Regions from separate parts of the Paenibacillus sp. JT22N1 genome, predicted to be linked through region 1. Evidence: predicted binding sites of a transcription regulator. Region 1 holds the regulator's gene; each other region holds the start of a gene.
The links. Region 1 encodes LexA, which represses DNA repair genes until DNA is damaged. Its sites were predicted from a motif close to CGAACATATGTTCG; they were not measured.
Positions count from the first base shown of each region.

Region 2: a site for LexA is predicted at 3,968-3,981, ahead of recA (recombinase RecA). Genes of this name have one in related genera too.
Region 3: a site for LexA is predicted at 3,936-3,949, ahead of AC58UU_RS07145 (YhjD family protein). Genes of this name have one in related genera too.

Region 1 covers NZ_JCAUAW010000014.1:211,207-217,737, reverse strand. Annotated here, with positions in the region: gene glnA (type I glutamate--ammonia ligase) at 1-228, shown strand, start outside; gene AC58UU_RS26115 (aminopeptidase) at 339-1,577, shown strand; gene lexA (transcriptional repressor LexA) at 2,203-2,820, opposite strand; gene AC58UU_RS26105 (LysM peptidoglycan-binding domain-containing protein) at 2,968-3,375, shown strand; gene AC58UU_RS26100 (DUF896 domain-containing protein) at 3,517-3,699, shown strand; gene AC58UU_RS26095 (HAD family hydrolase) at 3,743-4,534, shown strand; gene AC58UU_RS26090 (1,2-dihydroxy-3-keto-5-methylthiopentene dioxygenase) at 4,615-5,157, opposite strand; gene metH (methionine synthase) at 5,377-6,531, shown strand, end outside.
Region 2 covers NZ_JCAUAW010000003.1:29,166-35,696, reverse strand. Annotated here, with positions in the region: gene AC58UU_RS06435 (YajQ family cyclic di-GMP-binding protein) at 1-431, shown strand, start outside; gene rimO (30S ribosomal protein S12 methylthiotransferase RimO) at 560-1,888, shown strand; gene pgsA (CDP-diacylglycerol--glycerol-3-phosphate 3-phosphatidyltransferase) at 1,885-2,469, shown strand; gene AC58UU_RS06420 (competence/damage-inducible protein A) at 2,628-3,878, shown strand; gene recA (recombinase RecA) at 4,054-5,097, shown strand; gene AC58UU_RS06410 (regulatory protein RecX) at 5,173-5,865, shown strand; gene rny (ribonuclease Y) at 6,252-6,531, shown strand, end outside.
Region 3 covers NZ_JCAUAW010000003.1:172,408-178,938, forward strand. Annotated here, with positions in the region: gene AC58UU_RS07125 (metallophosphoesterase) at 1-866, opposite strand, end outside; gene AC58UU_RS07130 (SOS response-associated peptidase) at 906-1,586, opposite strand; gene AC58UU_RS07135 (YhjD family protein) at 1,767-2,270, opposite strand; gene AC58UU_RS07140 (DNA polymerase IV) at 2,267-3,541, opposite strand; gene AC58UU_RS07145 (YhjD family protein) at 3,541-3,918, opposite strand; gene AC58UU_RS07150 (stage VI sporulation protein F) at 4,064-4,351, opposite strand; gene AC58UU_RS07155 (hypothetical protein) at 4,945-5,151, opposite strand; gene AC58UU_RS07160 (helix-turn-helix domain-containing protein) at 5,335-5,442, opposite strand; gene AC58UU_RS07165 (DUF1294 domain-containing protein) at 5,585-5,875, opposite strand; gene AC58UU_RS07170 (alpha-L-fucosidase) at 5,948-6,531, opposite strand, start outside.

The sequences.
Region 1 (6,531 bases):
CGTAACATCTATGTTATGACCGAAGAGGAAAGAGAGAGCGATGGCATTCCTACATTGCCATTGAACTTGAAACAAGCGTTGGACGAGCTGCTTCGCAATGATGTGATTTGCGATACACTTGGCGAGCATGCTCTAGCTCATTTCTATGAACTTAAAGAAATCGAGTGGGATATGTACCGCACACAAGTTCACCAATGGGAAAGAGATCAATATCTGTCTCTTTATTAATCGCTTAGCAAGTTGATATTGATGCAACAATTAGATACGAAAAGCCCGTCAGTCTTCAGGAATATTTCTGAACTGATGGGCTTTTTCACGCGAAGGAGAACATGAGAATGATGGACAACTTTCAAATTAATTTGGAAAAGTATGCTGAACTTGTAGTCAAAGTAGGGGTTAACCTCCACAAAGGCCAGGATCTGATGATAGAGTCGCCGATAGAATCCCTAGAATTGACTAGACTTATTGTAAAGAAAGCCTATGAGGCAGGGGCGAATTTTGTCCAAGTGCATTGGCAGGATGATGTGATTACTCGCAGTAGATTCGAACATGCCCATGATGAAGCTCTAGATTATTACCCAGAGTGGTATACGAATATGTTAGAACGCTTTGTAGAAAACGGTGGAGCTTTACTGAATATCAAAGTCCCGGATCCTGATTTGTACGCGGGTATTGATGCGAGCATGATTTCTAGGGCATCCAAAGCCATGGCTACAGCTAGAGCAAAGTATCAGCAATATGTGAGAACAAGTAAGTTCAGTTGGTGCTTAATCAAAGCGCCTACTGTGGCGTGGGCATCCAAAGTGTACGCCGATTTGCCTGAAGAACAGAGGATCGATGCGATGTGGGAGGCCATTTTCCGGATAAATCGGGTTTATGAAGATGATCCGGTAGCGGCTTGGCGAGTTCATATGGATCAATTGAAGCGCGTTCGCAGCGTTTTGAATGAGAAACAATACGAAGCACTACAATATCGAGCTGCAGGAACTGATCTGCGAGTTGAACTGCCGGAGGGCCACATTTGGCTTGGCGGTGATACGGAGAACGCAAGTGGAATACGATTCGTTGCGAATATGCCGACCGAGGAAGTTTTCACCATGCCTAAGCGAACAGGTGTTCATGGGACTGTGTCGAGCACCAAGCCATTAAATGTAAACGGGGCGCTTGTGGATCGGTTTTCGTTCAAGTTCGAGGGCGGGAAAGTTGTGGATTTTCAGGCAGAAGTCGGCTATGAGCATCTAGCTAGGTTGCTAGATATGGATGAGGGCGCACGGTATTTGGGAGAAGTTGCTCTCGTACCTTTCGATTCGCCTATCTCTAATCTTGACCGCATTTTCTACAATACGGGCATCGATGAGAATGCATCCTGCCATCTGGCCTTAGGCAGCTGCTACCCGATCAATTTGCAGGATGGCGTATCTTTTTCAAGTGAAGAGCTGAAAGCTCGAGGTGGGAACACCAGTTTGATTCATGTGGATTTCATGATCGGGACGGCGGATCTTGAGATCGATGGTGTCCTTGGTGATGGTACCGTTGAACCTATTTTCCGACGTGGAAATTGGGCACTTGCATTTTAGTTGATAATTTAGGAAAGCTTAATTCCTAAGGTAAGGGTACTCCTGGGTTTTTCAATGGGATAGAGAGAAGATAGCAAATAGCAGTTAGTGCATAGCTGATGAAAGACGCCAAATGGAAAAAGTAAGGAAGAAGTGAGAAGAGAGAAGAGAGAAGAAAGAAGAAAGAAGAAAGAAGAAAGAAGATTAATGATAAAAGATAGTAGTTGGAAAATAGAAGTCTCTAGAGACCGCTAATTTGCCCAAAAGTGTGGAAATTATAAGAATAGAAGCCTTTAAAGACTTCTATTCCTTAAAGTTGAAGCAAATGGGGGCCAAATATTACCGAATAGAAGCCTCTAGAAGCTTCTAATTCCGCAAAATGCGATCTTAATGACGGAATAGCAGTCTCTAAAGACTCTTATCTGAATCCACAGTTCAGCCTTTTTGGCTTTTGATGAGATTAAAGCCCATGTCATTAGCTTATAAGATCCATACTTGGATCGGCTTTCCAATTACAGTTGAGTTTCTCCATTAGAGGCTTGCAAATAAGGCAGTAAGACTGCTTACATCCAAAAGAACCGAGGGACTAATGTCCTCTCGGTTCTTTCTCATTGGTATTGTATGTAGAATAAGGGCTGTAGGGCTATTACATATCCCGGAACAAACCAATGACACGGCCTAGTATCGTAACATGTTTCAAGAGGATAGGCTGCAAAGCAGAGTTCTCCGGTTGAAGACGAATATGATCCTTTTCCTTGTAAAAGCGTTTCACCGTTGCTTCATCATCTTCTGTCATTGCAACAACAATGTCTCCGTTATTAGCGGTTTGCTGCTGCTTTACGATGACATAATCGCCATTATGAATACCGGCTTCGATCATACTGTCACCCATGACGCTAAGCATGAACACATTATTATCTCCTACCATGCTGACAGGAAGAGGGAAGTAGTCTTCGATATTCTCTGTTGCTGTAATAGGAACACCTGCAGTTACTTTACCAACGAGAGGTACGCGAGCTACTGAAACCGCGAAATGCGTTTCAGCACCGTCAAGGCCTAGAATTTCAATAGCACGGGGTTTTGTAGGATCTCGACGAATCATACCTTTCTTCTCAAGACGCTCCAAATGACCGTGTACAGTAGAACTAGAAGCTAGTCCAACAGCCTCGCCGATTTCTCTAACGGAAGGCGGGTACCCCTTATCTTTCACTTCATTCTTAATGAATTCCAATATAGCTTGTTGACGCTGCGAAATCTTACTCAATAGTTATCACTCCAATACTGGGAATCATTACCCAAAGTATAACATAGAACCCGAGTTCGTACAAACATAAGTTCGAGAAAACGGTTGACTCAAACATGTGTTCGTGTTATTCTAATACCAGAACAAATGTTTGGGAGATGATTACTCATGTATATGGCTTATTCAAACACTAACACTACACACGCACCTCATAGATCTGCTAGCACATCCAAAGGGATGACATTTAATTCTAGTTATACAAAAGCGATTGTTCGCTTCATTCTATTAGCAGTTATTCTTGGTACTGTGTTTTCATTTGGTGCTATGGTTCAAGCCTATGCAGGGGATGGGGCTGCAAACGCAATAACCCCAGTTTCCGTGAAACCTATTAACATTACTCCGAAAGCTGTCGTACAAGATCAAGTCGTTATTCAACGTGGAGACACACTCTGGGATATTGCTTCCACTCATAAAAAAAGTAATGAGAACGTTCGTTCGTACATACATAAATTAAAGACAATCAATCATTTAACCACCAGCTCCCTGAAAGAAGGACAGGTTTTATTGCTTCCATAATTTCACTATGCTATTTTTAATAGACTCTAAATATGATGAGGCTTGGACATGTTCCTATGCCTCTTTTTGTTGTCTCTTGACATTCCTTAATAGGGATGGCAAAGTAGTACTCATATTGAATTTTTGACTGGGAGGATCATTATGAGTGACAACATGGAACAGAATATCGAACGTATTAATGAGCTTGCTCGTAAAGCGAAAACAGTTGGCTTAACAGATGCTGAAATCGATGAACGCAACGAACTCAGAAAGAAGTATATTGAAGCATTCCGTGGCAATCTTAAAGTTCAACTTGATTCCATCAAGTTTACGGACGAAGAGTAATCGCTGCTCACATAGATACAACATTCAAAAGGGGAAATGAATGATGACGTTGAAAGCCGTACTTTTTGATTTAGATGATACGCTTCTGTGGGATGATCGCAGTGTGGAGGAAGCTTTCGAAGCAACATGTGCTGTAGCTGCAAAGCAAGTAGCCGTGAATGCCGAGGAGTTGGAAGCTTCTGTTCGCAAAGAAGCGCGTTCTTTATATGAATCTTTTGAAACTTTTGAATTTACGAAAATGATTGGGATTAATCCCTTCGAAGGCTTATGGGCAAATTTCACACAAGGTGAGAATGAGAACTTTCGTAAGCTTGAGAAACTAGCGCCAGGCTATCGTACGGAATCTTGGACAAGAGGGCTTGCGGCGTTGGGGATAGAGGATCGTGAGCTCGGGTATAAGCTTGGAGAACTATTTCCAGCAGAACGCCGATGCCGTCCTTACGTTTATGAGGAAACGTTCCGAGTATTGGACGCTTTGAAAGGCAGCTATCAATTGTTGTTGTTAACGAATGGTTCACCCGATTTGCAAAAGGAAAAATTAGCAGGTGTCCCAAATATCGCACCATACTTTGATCATATTGTGATCTCCGGTGAATTTGGTGTAGGTAAGCCAGCGACATCTATTTTCAACCATGCACTGGGACTACTTGGGATAGAAGCTGGGGAAGGAATCATGATCGGAGATAAATTGACAACCGATATCCTTGGTTCTGGCAGTGTAGGAATGCGCAATATTTGGATTAATCATCATGGGCTTCAAAGTGGAGATGAGATCGTTCCTGTGTATGAGGTTTCCCGTCTTCAAGATATTTTGCCAATTATTGCGAACGGATAAATAAAGAATAAACAAAAACCCAACGGCTGCTTAGGACGTTAAGTCCAGCGCTGTTGGGTTTTTGTTCTCATATAATATAATTAGGCTTTAGTAAATTCGGGATCATCAATGTTATAAGCAACCCAGCCATCTTTTTCGATGAAGAGACGAACGGCAACGATTTCACGGTTATCCATAAGTGTGAAGAAATGGTTCGTGTTCTCAGGAACTGAGATAACATCGCCTGGTTCAAGTTCAACGTCAAAATAGCCAACTTCACTTTCGGATTTGATAATGAAAATCCCTCGTCCAGAAACGATTGCACGAATTTCATCTTCCGTATGAGTGTGCACCTGCTCGAATTTCTTCAGGAGTTCTTCGATGTTAGGCGTTGAATCGGAAAGCGCAATGACATCCCAAATTTCATATCCGCGTCTAGCAGCCAAATCACGAATTTCTTCTTCATAAGTACTAATAATTTCAGCTTTCTCTTCATCACTTAGAATGAATTTCTCACGCAGTGTTTCCGGAAGCTTCTTAGCATCCCAGTGTTCATAAACAACATTTTGACTATCCAAGAAGGCTTTGACCTGCTCTTCGCCTTCAATACGTTCATTCGTATTGCGAATTCTAATTTGTGCCACGCTGCATCCCTCTTTCTAAGTAAATATACTTTGTATTATAGTGGAAATGCAGCTAGCTGTCGATGTTTGAACATAAGAATTTCCGATAAAACCTATAGGTAAATATGATAATTCAAATTCTTTTCATAGAAGCCGGATTCTGTTACACTAAAGCATAACATAATTTGTCGTTTTTTTTATTCTCTATAGCTTTAGGATAAGTTGAAAGGGAGTCATGCAATGATCAAAACACCAATACAAGAGCAGCTTAAAAAGAAGATCATGATCCTAGATGGTGCCATGGGTACAATGATTCAGCAAGAGAACTTAACCGCTGAAGATTTCGGGAGCGATGATTTGGACGGATGTAATGAAATTCTTTGTGTTACACGACCGGATGTTATACGCAAAATTCATGAAGCTTACTTCGCCGCGGGCGCTGATATGATAGAAACAAATACATTCGGGACCACGAGCGTGGTACTAGCGGAGTATGATTTGCAAGACCGTCATCGCGAATTAAATCTTGCGGCAGCCAAACTGGCAATCGAAGCGGCAAATAAATTTTCGACACCGGAGTGGCCTCGTTATGTTATCGGAGCCATGGGTCCTACGACCAAGACATTGTCGGTTACGGGTGGAGTAACATTCGCTCAACTCGAGGAGAGCTATTATGAGCAAGCGTTAGCTCTTGTTGAAGCGGGCGTGGATGCACTCCTTTTGGAAACTTCCCAAGACACTCTGAACGTAAAAGCAGGCAGTATCGGAATTCGCAGAGCGTATGAAACATTGGGTGTTGAACTTCCAATAATGATCTCGGGTACAATTGAACCGATGGGCACAACATTAGCCGGGCAAAATATTGAATCCTTCTACATTTCTCTTGAACATTTGAAGCCTATATCAATGGGGTTGAACTGTGCTACTGGTCCTGAATTTATGAGGGATCATATCCGAACATTGTCTGATATTGCTGGAACAGCGATTAGTTGTTATCCGAATGCCGGTTTGCCGGACGAGAACGGTCATTACCATGAGTCTCCTGAATCTTTGGCTAAAAAGATGGCCGGTTTTGCAGAGCAAGGGTGGCTGAATATTGCCGGTGGGTGCTGTGGGACAACGCCGGATCACATTCGTGCAATGGCGGAGACGCTTTCTCAGTATAAGCCAAGAACGCAATACGGTACGCATTTACCTGCTGTCTCAGGGATTGAAACGTTATTTATCGAGCCAGAAAATCGTCCTATCATGGTTGGCGAACGGACCAATATTTCAGGTTCGCGAAAATTCAAACGCCTGATTAAAGAAGGGAAGTTTGAAGAGGGCTCTGAGATTGCACGTAATCAAGTTAAAAACGGCGCTCACGTTATTGATATTAACCTGCAGGATACAGAT
Region 2 (6,531 bases), on a different contig from region 1:
CCATACAGCAGGCGGAAAAAGAGATCCTTACCCGCTTTGACTTTAAAGGTAGTAAAAGCAGCATTAAATTGGATAAGGACCAGCTTGTTGTCACCTCCGATGATGAGTTTAAGCTTCAGAATGTCCTTGATATTATGCACGCCAAAATGACGAAGCGCGGTATCTCGATTAAGAATCTCGAGTACAGTAAAGTAGAACCGGCGGCTGGTTCCACGGTAAGGCAGAAAATCAGCATGAAGCAAGGTGTCGATCAGGAGAACTCGAAAAAAATTAACATTCTAATTCGTGACTCCAAACTTAAAGTTAAGACGCAAATCCAAGGGGATCAAATCCGGGTAACCGGTAAGAGTCGAGATGATTTACAAGCCGTTATTGCCTTGCTGCGTAAGGCGGAAATTCCTCTTGATTTGCAATTTGTAAACTTGAAATAGGCATACATAAGATGTTCTTTGGAGAGCAGCCCCCTACATGTAGGGGGTTTTTACATTTTGACACCCTATAGGGCTTGTATTATACTGGTAGGGAGTGTTTTTTAGGACTATTGGAGGTTGTTTCTTTCATGACAGAAAAGGTTAAAGTAGTTACTCTCGGATGCGAAAAGAATTTGGTCGATTCCGAGATTATGTCAGGATTAATTCATGGCCGTGGTTTTCAGCTTGTTGAGAACAAGGAAGATGCCACTGTTATTATCGTGAACACTTGCGGGTTCATTGATGCAGCAAAAGAAGAATCCGTTAATACAATTTTGGATATGGCAGAACTAAAGCAAACAGCGAATCTCAAAGCGCTTATCGTATCAGGGTGTTTGACTCAACGCTACAAAAAGCAGTTGATGGAAGAAATGCCTGAGATAGATGGCATCGTGGGTACCGGAGATTTCGATAAAATCAACCATATCGTAGATGAAGCGCTTCGCGGAAAGAAACCGGTTCTTGTTGGGAATCCGGTGTTTAATTATGATGCGGACCTGCCAAGACTTATGACTACTCCTCGATATACAGCTTATGTGAAAATTGCAGAAGGCTGCGATAATGCATGTACATTCTGTAGTATTCCAATTATGCGAGGCAATTTCAAAAGCAGAAGTATGGAGTCCATTGTTGCGGAAGTAGCTAATCTTGCTGCACAAGGCGTTAAAGAGATTAGTCTAATCGCGCAGGATTCCACGAATTATGGAACAGATCTTTATGATGGTTTCATGCTGCCTACTTTGCTTAATAAGGTTAGTGAAGTGGAAGGCATCGAGTGGGTACGATTGCACTATGCTTACCCTGGATTCTTTAGCGATGAATTGATTGCTGTCATGGCATCTAATCCGAAGGTATGTAAGTATATTGATATGCCACTTCAACATAGTGAAGATTCAATTCTCAAACGGATGCGTAGACCTGGCCGCCAGAAGGATACGCGTGAACTTGTTCGGAAAATTCGTGAAGCGATTCCTGATGTTGCCCTACGCACATCACTCATTGTAGGTTTTCCAGGTGAAACTGAACAAGATTTTGAAAACTTAAAACAATTTGTTCGCGACATTCAGTTTGACCGTCTTGGTGTTTTTGCCTATTCCAAGGAAGATGATACGCCAGCAGCACGTTTGCCGGACCAAGTCCCTGATGATGTTAAAGAGTATCGAGCGAACGCGATTATGGAAATTCAGCGTGAAATCTCGAACCTGCGTGGCGGACGCCGCATCGGGCAAGAAATTGACGTGCTTATAGAAAGATACGATGGCAGAAGTGATGTATACATTGGACGTTCCCAATTTGATGCTCCTGAGATTGATGGAGAAGTATTCGTGTCAAATGCGAAGCTTAACATTGGTGAACTAGCTAAAGTTCGTATTACCCACTCTTATGAGTTTGACTTATCCGGGGAGGTAATTGCATGAACCTGGCCAACCGCATCACCGTGGCGAGGATTTTATTAGTACCTATCATCATGTTTTTTCTGTTGATTAAGGTGAAATTCCCTCATATACGGATAGAGGAATTTAGCATAACGTATAATCAAATTATTGCTGCTTTAATTTTCATTATTGCAGCGAGTACAGACAGTTTAGATGGTTACATTGCCAGAAAACGTAATCTTGTAACCAATTTGGGCAAGCTGCTTGATCCTTTAGCGGATAAGCTGCTAGTTACGGCTGTACTCGTCTCATTAGTGGAAATGGATAAAGTAGATGCTTGGATTGTCATCGTCATTATCAGTAGGGAGTGGGCTGTTACAGGACTTCGCCAAATTGCTCTATTGGAAGGTACCGTGATGGCGGCTAGCAAATGGGGAAAAGCGAAGACGGCAGCTCAAATTACAGCCATCATTGCTCTACTTATTAATAATTTTCCTTTTACGTTTATGCACTTCCCTTTTGATGTTATAGCTAGTTGGGCAGCAGCAATTATTACCGTGTATTCTGGTGTAGAGTACTTTGTAAAGAATAAGCATGTCATAGATTTTTCAGAAAAGGCATAATAGGGCATCCTATTGGTTTTTTCTACCACATAAGAAGGTATAAGTTTTCGGTTCCCGAAAACCGCTTTCTTATTGGCGATAAAACCTACCTCTAAACGCGGTCGCTCATCTTGAATGGCCTCGATAGAGGTTTTCTCATTTTAAGGAGGGAATTCGAGATGAAAGCAGAAATTATCGCTGTTGGAACGGAACTTTTACTAGGCCAAATTGTAAATACGAATGCACAATTTCTCTCCAGAGAATGTGCTGCGCTTGGCGTAGATATGTATTTCCAAACGGTCGTTGGTGATAATGAACAGAGATTGCTAGATAGCTTCAAATTAGCCGTTTCAAGGGCTGATGTCGTTATTTGTACAGGAGGTCTTGGACCTACGCAGGATGATTTGACCAAGGATGTGCTTGCTGCGTTTGTAGGCCGTGAATTGACTGTGCATGAGCCTTCAATGAAAACAATTACAGATATGTTCCAGTCACGCGGGATCCATATGGTGGAAAGCAACAGACGTCAAGCGATGATGATTGAGGGAAGCGATCCTTTGCATAACGAAACAGGGCTTGCCGTTGGTATTGCATTTACATACGAAGGGACACATTTTATTCTTCTACCAGGCCCGCCAAAAGAAATGAAGCCGATGTTCACCAAGTATGCGGCTCCTTGGTTGCGTGCACGGATGACTGTTGAGATTCCGCTTTATTCTAAAATGCTCAAATTTGCCGGCATCGGTGAATCTAACTTAGAACATCAATTACTTGATCTAATCCAAGCTCAAACGGACCCAACGATCGCTCCATATGCCAAAGAAAGCGAAGTGACGATTCGCTTAACAACGCGTGCACAGACAGCTTCAGAAGGTGAACGGAATCTTCAAGCGACTGAACTAGAGATTAGAAAGCGATTAGGAGAGCATCTCTATGCCGACCAAGATGTTCCCATCGAAACGATTGTACTGCAATTGCTTGGCGAGAAGAACCAGACACTTGCTGTGGCCGAAAGCTGTACAGGCGGCTTACTTAGTGATTTGGTTACAGCAGTGCCGGGGAGCTCCCAATCATTTCTTGGAGGAATTATTTGTTATTCTAATGCCTTGAAGCATAAGCTCCTCGGTGTTCCAATGGAAGTGCTAGAAGGGGAGGGTTCCCCAGGTGCCGTTAGCAGCGAGACAGCGACCCTCTTAGCGGAACAATTGATTACTGTGACCGGAAGTGACTTTGGACTATCAGTCACGGGTGTAGCGGGTCCAAGTCCGTCTGAAGGTAAGCCAGTAGGGCTTGTTTATATAGGTTTTGCTCAAAAAGACGCAGCAACAAGGGTAATTACTTTGCAGCTATCTGGTAATCGGGAGTCCATCAAGCAAAGAGCGGCCAAAAGCGCACTCTATCATTTATGGAAACAGTTGAAAGATAGCTAGAGTTCGCATATAATGAGACTAAGTGTTAACGGAAGAACCGTAGCAAAGCGATAACTTTGTTGCGGTTTTTTGTTTGTTCGCTAAAAAGTCGAATGTATGTTCGAAAAAATGCTTGGCAAACACCTGAAAACAAGTTATCATATACCTATAATGATAGAAGAAGGAAGTGAGTGTTTTGTCAGATCGTCGCGCAGCACTTGATAATGCTTTACGTCAAATTGAAAAACAGTTCGGAAAAGGCTCCATTATGAAGCTTGGAGAATCTACACATATGCAAGTTGAAACGATTTCATCCGGCTCTCTCGCGCTTGATATCGCTCTTGGAATAGGTGGTTTTCCACGCGGAAGAATTATTGAAGTATACGGACCCGAGTCTTCCGGTAAAACTACGGTAGCTTTACATGCTATCGCAGAAGTACAGAAGAATGGTGGACAAGCAGCTTTTATCGATGCGGAGCACGCATTGGATCCTTCTTATGCAAGCAAGCTTGGTATTAATATAGATGAGCTTCTACTCTCTCAGCCGGATACCGGTGAACAAGCACTTGAGATCGCTGAAGCACTAGTACGAAGTGGTGCTGTAGATATTATTGTTATTGACTCTGTGGCGGCATTAGTGCCTAAAGCAGAGATTGAAGGCGATATGGGTGATTCTCACGTGGGTCTGCAGGCTCGTTTGATGTCCCAAGCACTTCGTAAGCTGTCTGGTGCGATTAACAAGTCCAAAGTTATCGCGATTTTCATTAACCAATTACGTGAAAAAGTTGGCGTTATGTTCGGTAACCCAGAGACAACACCTGGTGGCCGTGCACTTAAGTTCTATTCATCCGTTCGACTAGATGTTCGTCGTGTGGAAACTATCAAACAGGGTAATGATATGGTTGGTAACCGCACAAGAATTAAAGTCGTTAAGAATAAAGTAGCTCCGCCGTTCAAACAAGCGGAAGTGGATATTATGTACGGTGAAGGAATTTCACGCGAAGGCAGTATTATTGATATCGGAACAGAGATGGATATCGTTAATAAAAGCGGAGCTTGGTATTCGTATGAAGGTGAGCGTCTTGGTCAAGGCCGTGAGAATTCGAAGCAGTTTTTGAAAGATAACAAAAGTATTTCGGAAACGATTGAATTGCGGATTCGAGAGAACAGTAATTTAATCAAAGCAGTCCCGCTTAATGTTGACGAAGAAGACGATGAGTTGGAACCGGATTTCGAATAAGTATAAATGAGCATACAAGAAAGCACCTTAAACCTAGTGTTAAGGTGCTTTCTTCATTGAAGGAGTTGGTTAGTTTTGAATAGTGAAGAGCAACAACCATTGTTAATCATCACCAAGGTTGAGAAACAGAAGCTTGGTAAGCATCGATACAATATATTTCTAAATGATGAATATGCATTCTCGGTTCATGAAGACATTTTAATCAAGCATCGGTTAAATAAAGGGGAAACCATACATCTACAAGAAATCGAAAGTATAACGCTTGATGAGGAACAGAATATGGCTTATATAAAGGCAATAAACATGATAGGCAGACGACCTCATTCATTAAGTGAAGTAAAACGTAAGCTGAAAGAGAAAGGATTCGAAGTGCCTATTATTGCATGGGCATGTGAGAAGCTAGTCCAGCAAAATTATATCAATGATGAGGAATTTGCGAAAATGTGGACAGATAATCGCATTATTTCGCAGCGAAAAGGTCGTAATCTCATACGACAGGAGCTCCAACAAAGAGGCATTGATAAAGAATTGGTCAAAAATGCTATGGAGACTATCGATCCCGAAGATGAGTATACGGGGGCGATGAAGCTGGGCCAAACGAAATGGAAGCAAACCTCAGGCAAGACAATGGATCGTAAAAGAAAGACGGGAGCTTTTCTAATGCGGAGAGGTTATACGGGCTCTATTGTCAACAAGGTTTTGGGGGTATTAAGCAGTGAATCGAGTGAAGAGGAATTTGAAACCTCAGATGATCCATTTGATTGTTAATGTCATTAATTATATGTCAAATTAGTTAACGGCATTAAGTGTTGTGTAAGTGCTGGAAATACTTATTCCGTCATCTTAGGGACATTCGCTTGACAAGCTTCTTCGACAAAAGATAAAATAACAGTGTATATTTTCATAATGTATTCAAAATCATACTCAATTCATTGATTTTGAGGGGACAGATGTAGAAACCGCCAATTTTTACACTGTTGATTATGGATTATTAGCACTATAGTGCCTCTAACGCACGGTGCGCATTCATTTAAAAGCCATACTCTTAATAAGTAGGGTATGTATGACTAGTCAAACAATTAAAAATCGGATTAAAAAACCGAAGGGAATCCCCAGGCTAACACCTTGGAGAAACCAACGAGGAGGTGAACAAGATGATGTCATTCATCTGGATCGCGATCATTCTCATTGTTGGAGCTGCATGCTTAGGGATTGGTTATTTTATCCGTAAATCTCTTGCAGAAGCGAAAATTTCCAGTGCTGAAACAGCCGCTGAACAGATTAGAGAATCTGCCAAGAAGGAAGCAGAAGCACTGAAAAAAGAAACGGTTCTGGAAGCAAAGGACGAAGTGCATAAACTGAGGTCCGAAGCTGAAAAAGACATTCGTGAACGTCGAAATGAAATTCAACGACAAGAAAGACGATTGTTGCAAA
Region 3 (6,531 bases), on a different contig from region 1:
GTGCCCTCCAGCAATGTAGCCAGCGCCTTACGTCCATCGGGCGTTCTCTCGGCCGCTTTGTCTTTTCTCCCAACGATGTACAGCCGTTCTTTGATATGAACGGTTTCGTCCACGAGCACACGAATGCCGATCTGCTTCATTTGTTCCACGAAGGCAGGAATATGTCCGCCAATGTATTCATGATTACCGAGCACAGCATAAACCCCTAGTGGAGCCTGCAGTTCTCGCATTGTTCTACCCATATTGTAGCGGATAAATGGCTTAATATCATCATCAATGACATCTCCCGGCAAAAGAATCAAGTCCGGTTTTAAGCCATTGACTTGCTCTACAAGCTTACGTAGATGGCGGTTCCCAACAATTGAGCCCAGATGGATGTCGGAGGCTACTGCGATGCGAAGCTGCTCCCAGTCTCCCGCTTTTTTGGGAACCGTAATGTCATATCTGCGTATAACAGGGCTCCGTGCATTATAAGAACCTCGAATCATAGCGATGAGTATAATCCCTACATTTATCCAACCGAGAATCGGAACGTATGTATTTGAAGGAACGGATGCAAGATGGAACACGCCTATCGCCAAATCTGTCAACGGCAGCAGCAGAATACCAAATTGCATGATGGCAAACCAGTAGGAGCCGATAATTTTCAATAATCGGGACACGCCGGCAGGCAGCACCCGCGAGCTTACCCATGCTAATAAATATGATAAGGCGACAATCCAGAAGACAATCCAATATAGCCCAGAATGAAACCAAGAACCTAGTTGGTCCGATAAAAAGACTCTGCCGTGCCAACCAATGTAGCCATTCACGCCAAACACAATAACGAATATGAGCGTGATGCTTATTGCCATGCGTGTTTTCATGTCGTTAACTCTCCCATTCTGCTCTTACAATTTCTCCTTCTAAAGGAGGAGGCTTAACGGCTCTATACACATCTCATCGTCGTTACGTACATTGCCCACTCGGCTCGATACGGGGTAAGCAAACATTTGATCCGCCGGATACGGTTGCAATAATGGTCGCAGTGCGTCTGTGTTTGTGATGCTGCGATCCAACCAAACCGCCTCCATCTCCCTCGGCAAAATGACCGGCATACGCTCATGAATATCCGCCATCAGTTCGTTCGCTTCCGTTGTAACGACGGTGCAGGTAGAAATGCGCGTGCCATCCGCAGATGTCCACGTGTCGTACAGCCCTGCCATACTAAAGATGCCTTTGCTGCGCAGCATAATACGCATCGGCTGCTTATGCTTACCCGTCCCTTTCCAGTCGTAGAAGGAATCTGCCGGAATCAGGCAGCGCTTACGCTCAAATGGCTTGCGGAAGGCAGGCTTGTCCGCGAGCGTCTCAGCTCGTGCATTGAGCATCTGGTAGCCTAGCTTCTCGTCCTTCGCCCACTCTGGAACGAGCCCCCAGCGCAGCTCGCCAAGCTTATTCTTCTCCCCGTCATGGACGATAGCCATGACTTGCTGTCCCGGTGCTACATTATATTTGGGGCTGTATCTCCCAGGATATTTATAATAAATATCATAATGAAGCATAAGCTCCTCTAACGTCACGGTGATCGTATAGCGTCCGCACATCTGTGCCCATCTTCTCCTTCGCATGGTTCTCCCACATGAGAACTAACTCTATTAGTTGCTGAAACACTCTTCCTCCATTATGAGAAAAAGAATTACTCACGTCAATTCGTGTAAGCCCGAGGAAGATTTCTCCATCGGGCTTCTGTCTTCGTCTTGCTATTGTCTCGAGCTTCTCTCGTTCTACGCTTTCTGTTCATCAACTTTCGGAGCGTTATACACACTTGCTACCAGATGATCAATGTAGCGTGCTGTTCGCACGCTAATTTCAGCACGCATGTAATCTTTAGCTATGATAAGCGCATCTTCATGCCCACGACATACATAGCGGTAGTGAATGGCGCGGTCATTCTTTTCCTCTTCAAATAATTGAATGCTTCGCTGCATCATCTTGGTTTTAATTTCGCTTAAGTCGGCTTGTATATGCGCAGCAAGCGCATGAGCGACTCGGGCATAAAGCATTCGGAGCGTTTCGGAGGATCTCTCGATCTCACCGGCTTTTTTCTTGATCATCCCGTGCATGAGCGGCAGCAAGACATAATCTCGCATAACCCCAATGTCTTCCGCTGTGGGACGATTGGCCGGAGCAGGTCTATCACTGCGTTGGTTCTGAAAAGCCTCTCGATGCTGAGGCAGCATCATCCTGCTGGATTCCCATAGGCCGTTTTTTTCCAATTTTTTGCTCATTTATAATGCCCTCCGATTTTGAGCGCTCTGTTCTGCGCTTGACCGGCTGTTGTGAGCGAGGAAGCACGAACAATCGCCGCGTTGCCGAATCGTTCCTTGATGCTGTCCGTCACTTTTTCAAGCGCTCGCGCCTTGATCTGATCCTCGAAGAGGGTAAGCTGGTAGGTATCATCATCCACTAACTGGCTCAGCATGACACCAGCGCGACGCACCGGCATGGTGTCCCAGAACTTGTAGAAAAGCTTTTTCACAGCTTGAAACACCGTACTTGTATGATTCGTAGGATCAGGCATCTTCATTTGACGCGAAAAGCCTGTCGGGGCGTCGAAAGGACTGCACATACAGCTTACGGTAACAATTGAAGCCATATAGCCTTTGCGCCTACAGTCGCGGCACACCTCTTCCGTAAGCTCGAGCAGGATGGTATCTACTTCAGAGGAGTCCGCGTAGTCCCTCGGCAAAGTCATCATATGGCCTACGGACTTCGGAGGCGTATCAAACGTACCCGGCGTGACCGGACTATCATCCAGTCCGTTCGCTGTTCGCCACATGACTTCGGCGTGAATGTCCGACTGCTTGCCGAAGCGTGCGCGGAATTTATTCTTGAGCTGCGGTAGCGGCGTTCTCGCCACATCGCCAATCAAATACATACCTAGCTTGGCAAAATGTGCGGTCATCCGCGAACCGACACCAAACATTTTACTTACAGGCTGCTCCCACAAGTATTTCTCCACGTCTGATGGGTGCAGCGTGAAGATGCCACTTTCATTCTTTTTAGCCCAAATATCGGTCGCGATCTTCGCAAGTATTTTATTAGAACTAATCCCTATACGAACCTTTACCCCCGTTTGACTGAACACCTTTAGCTGAATGGTTTTCGCAATCGTGTTCGGATCTCCGAACATAGATAAACTGGCCGTAACATCAAGAAACTGCTCATCAATACTGAAAATTTCAACAAGATCGGTAAACTCTTCGTAAATCTTGGTAATCTGCAGCGAAACATCAATGTAATGCTGCATGTGCGGACGCATCACGATCAGTTCAGGACACTTCTTAAGCGCTTCGCCCAACCGTTCAGCTGTGGATACCCCGTATTTCTTGGCAACGGGGCAGGCGGCTAGAATGATACCCGATCTTAGAGCAGGATCTCCTGCAACAGCAACCGGTTTATCCTCCAAGCCCGGATGACCCGCTTTCTCCACACTGGCATAAAAGCTCTGACAATCTGCTAGGAAGATCGTTCGTTCCCTGCCGTGGCGATCTTTGATCACCGCAATCCCCCCCGCATATTCATGAGCGTGGTCATAAGCTCAGCCTTGACCAAGCTGCGAAGCATCGTGAAATGATGAATGTAACCTCGGACTTTGTACTCTACGTTAATGCCTAAGGCATTCATTTCGGTATGGATAACTTTAATATCTCTTTTCTTCATCTGGCTCTTAATACTTTGTAATTCCGGATAAATAGCCATTTCAACCTCTCTGAGATAAAAAAGAATATGATTGTACACGATTTTATCCTTATAAACCTTGAGCTCCTCCATGTCCCTTGCAAGCATATCGAGCAAAATGGGCAGCAGCGTGTATTCCTTAACAATTTGAACATCCTCTTCTGTCTCAATTCTTGAACTTGAACTAACTTTCATATTCCCACCACCATATGCGAACATATATTCGTGTTACTTATTATATACCGAACACGTATTCGTTATGCAAGTGAATTTTTCTGGAAGCAAAAAAAGCCACCTAACAGGGCATCTTTAACCCTGCAAGTGGCGCATTTTGTTTAGTCTATCGAAACATGGACCAGAGTTTGATCAAATGAAAGGCGTTAGATGGATCAATCTTTTGTGCAATTACAAACTCCAAAATTTGGGTCGTTTGGCTTCCGCTTAGCTTCTCACCGAGAATGCCGGCGGCAAGTCCTATTAAGCGCGTAACCTTGGTATGATTTTGTAAATCAGCCTTCGTAACACCCTGCAGCAGCATTTTAATGCGTTCCTTGATCTCTGGATTTTTCATCTTGAACTTTACGCGCTCTACGAGCGCAGGATCGATGCCATAATGGTGATAGCTCATGTTCGCACCTCCGATAACCTGTCATGCTCCTATCTTATGTGAACCTCATTTTAATCATTCTAATATTTACTTGTAGTACAGTTTTCATAATCCTATATTCTATAAGGCTTTTGTATGTATAACAGATTAATTCAAAGTGACTAGTACAGGCTTTAAAATGTATGCATGGGTACCGTTAGGATACCAAATGAAAACTAATCCATTTAAATATATGAAAAATAACACAAAATAAGCCCATGGGAATTTAACCCTTAAGTCGGGAGCAATGGGGCTGCCTGTGTTCGAGGAATATTGTATAGGTGCACCCTTTAAATGCACACAATATTAGTGCTTCAAAATGACTTTAAGGGTGGGGGGAATATCATGTCAACACATGACCAACAACAAGAAAATCACGCTAAAGACCAAAAAGATAACAAACCAAATCATGGTAGCAGAAAAAAGAAGAAGCGGAAATAATGGCATGATGTAAACATAATTCAGGTGGTTAACAAAAAAGCACGAAAAAAAGCCCGGGGATGCTTTCCCTCGGGCTTTTGCTTTGTCCGGTGCTTCCGGTACAAGAGTAGTATTACCATCCTTTTCCAGATTGTCTATTGTTTTTTATTTAAAATAATATCAGTTGAGGTAGGAGGTTCATAAAAAGAAAATCCATACATATTGGAGGTGTTGCCTTTACCACCATCCAACGATCCATTTGTTTTTATTTTGACGCTATAATCTCCATTATAAATCAATCCACTTACAACTCCTGCTAAACAAAGAAACATGACTGCTAAAGCAATACTATCATTTTTCAATGTCATTACCCCTGTACCATTCTACATCGGCTGCAGTATTTGCTTTTAATGAAGTGTTATGGATAGTTAGTTGTACCCATTATTATGCATTATAATTTATATAAAAAATGTAGAAATGTGACGTGAATAATATATAAATTTTTCTTTATACGCTGCAAGGTGAGGTATCGGGATTGGTATAAGTCAGGTCATAACCTTACCATCCCGACAGAGATTTTTGACTTGCCCCTGTTTAATCCCCCAAAGCTCTGCAGCTTCTTCGGTGCCCATGATATGTTCGAGAGGATTCATAGTCTACTTCCCTTTTGCTTAGTAAATAGAGGGTGTACGCACATATCTTATGAGTAAACGCATGTAAACTTGACTAGGACTCCTGTTTTAAAAAAGAAAACAGCTGCCGCTGCCGGCAACTGTCTCCTATCTTTTGCTATTGCTACATATAAATCGCGACCATGATGACACATAGGCTATTTAGCGCAACAAGCAGCGGCATGCCAATGACGAATGAGGTATGTTTCGTCTTATGGCGCCAAACCCGCATACCGAGCCAGCCGCCAATCCCGCCACCAAGAGCAGCCAGTATAAAAAGACGTTTTTCAGGCACTCTACGCCCGCCTTTTTTGGCTTGTCCCTTGTCATGTCCCATTTCTATGAACGTAATGATATTCATCAGCAGTAAATAACAGAGGAAATAAGTCAAAGTTCCATACACCTTCGTTTCCAAAAAAATAGTAAGCCTCTACTATCATCTTAAAAGCGAATGCGGGCACGGTCAAATGTTAATTTATTTCCTTCTTTAAAGTAACTCCAACTCCACAACGGTAGCTCTTTGATCCGGCAGCGGATAGCTGGAATGCTCAGGTCTAGCGAAACTAATGAACGCATCGTCCGGATACTGGGCGGCATTCCAAGGACGGCTTAGGAAGAGCTCGGAACCGTCAGATAGCAGCCTTGCTTTCTTCACCTTACCAGCCAACCCGTTCAAGTTAATAGGGCCTACGCTTTCCTCAAACAAGTGGGCATACAGCAGATTGCCCTTTTGCGTATACCTGCCCCACTCCGGTTTCGGTAAGTCGGCTTGCCCGCAGCCGTAAATGCTATCCCCATTTTTCTGAACCCAATTGCCGATCTCTGCCAAAATGTCCAGCGACTCCTTCGGAATCTCTCCGAGTGCATTCGGACCCACATTCAAGAGTAGATTCCCATTTTTGCTGACGCACTCTATCAGCTTCCGGATAAGGGTAGTTGAGGATTTATATTGGAAATCTTGGGCTGCGTATCCCCAGTTATTATTCAGCGTGATACAAGCTTCCCATGGAAGCGAATTGCCCTCGTCATCCGTCACGCCTTGCGGCGGAATGATTTGTTCCGGTGAAGCAA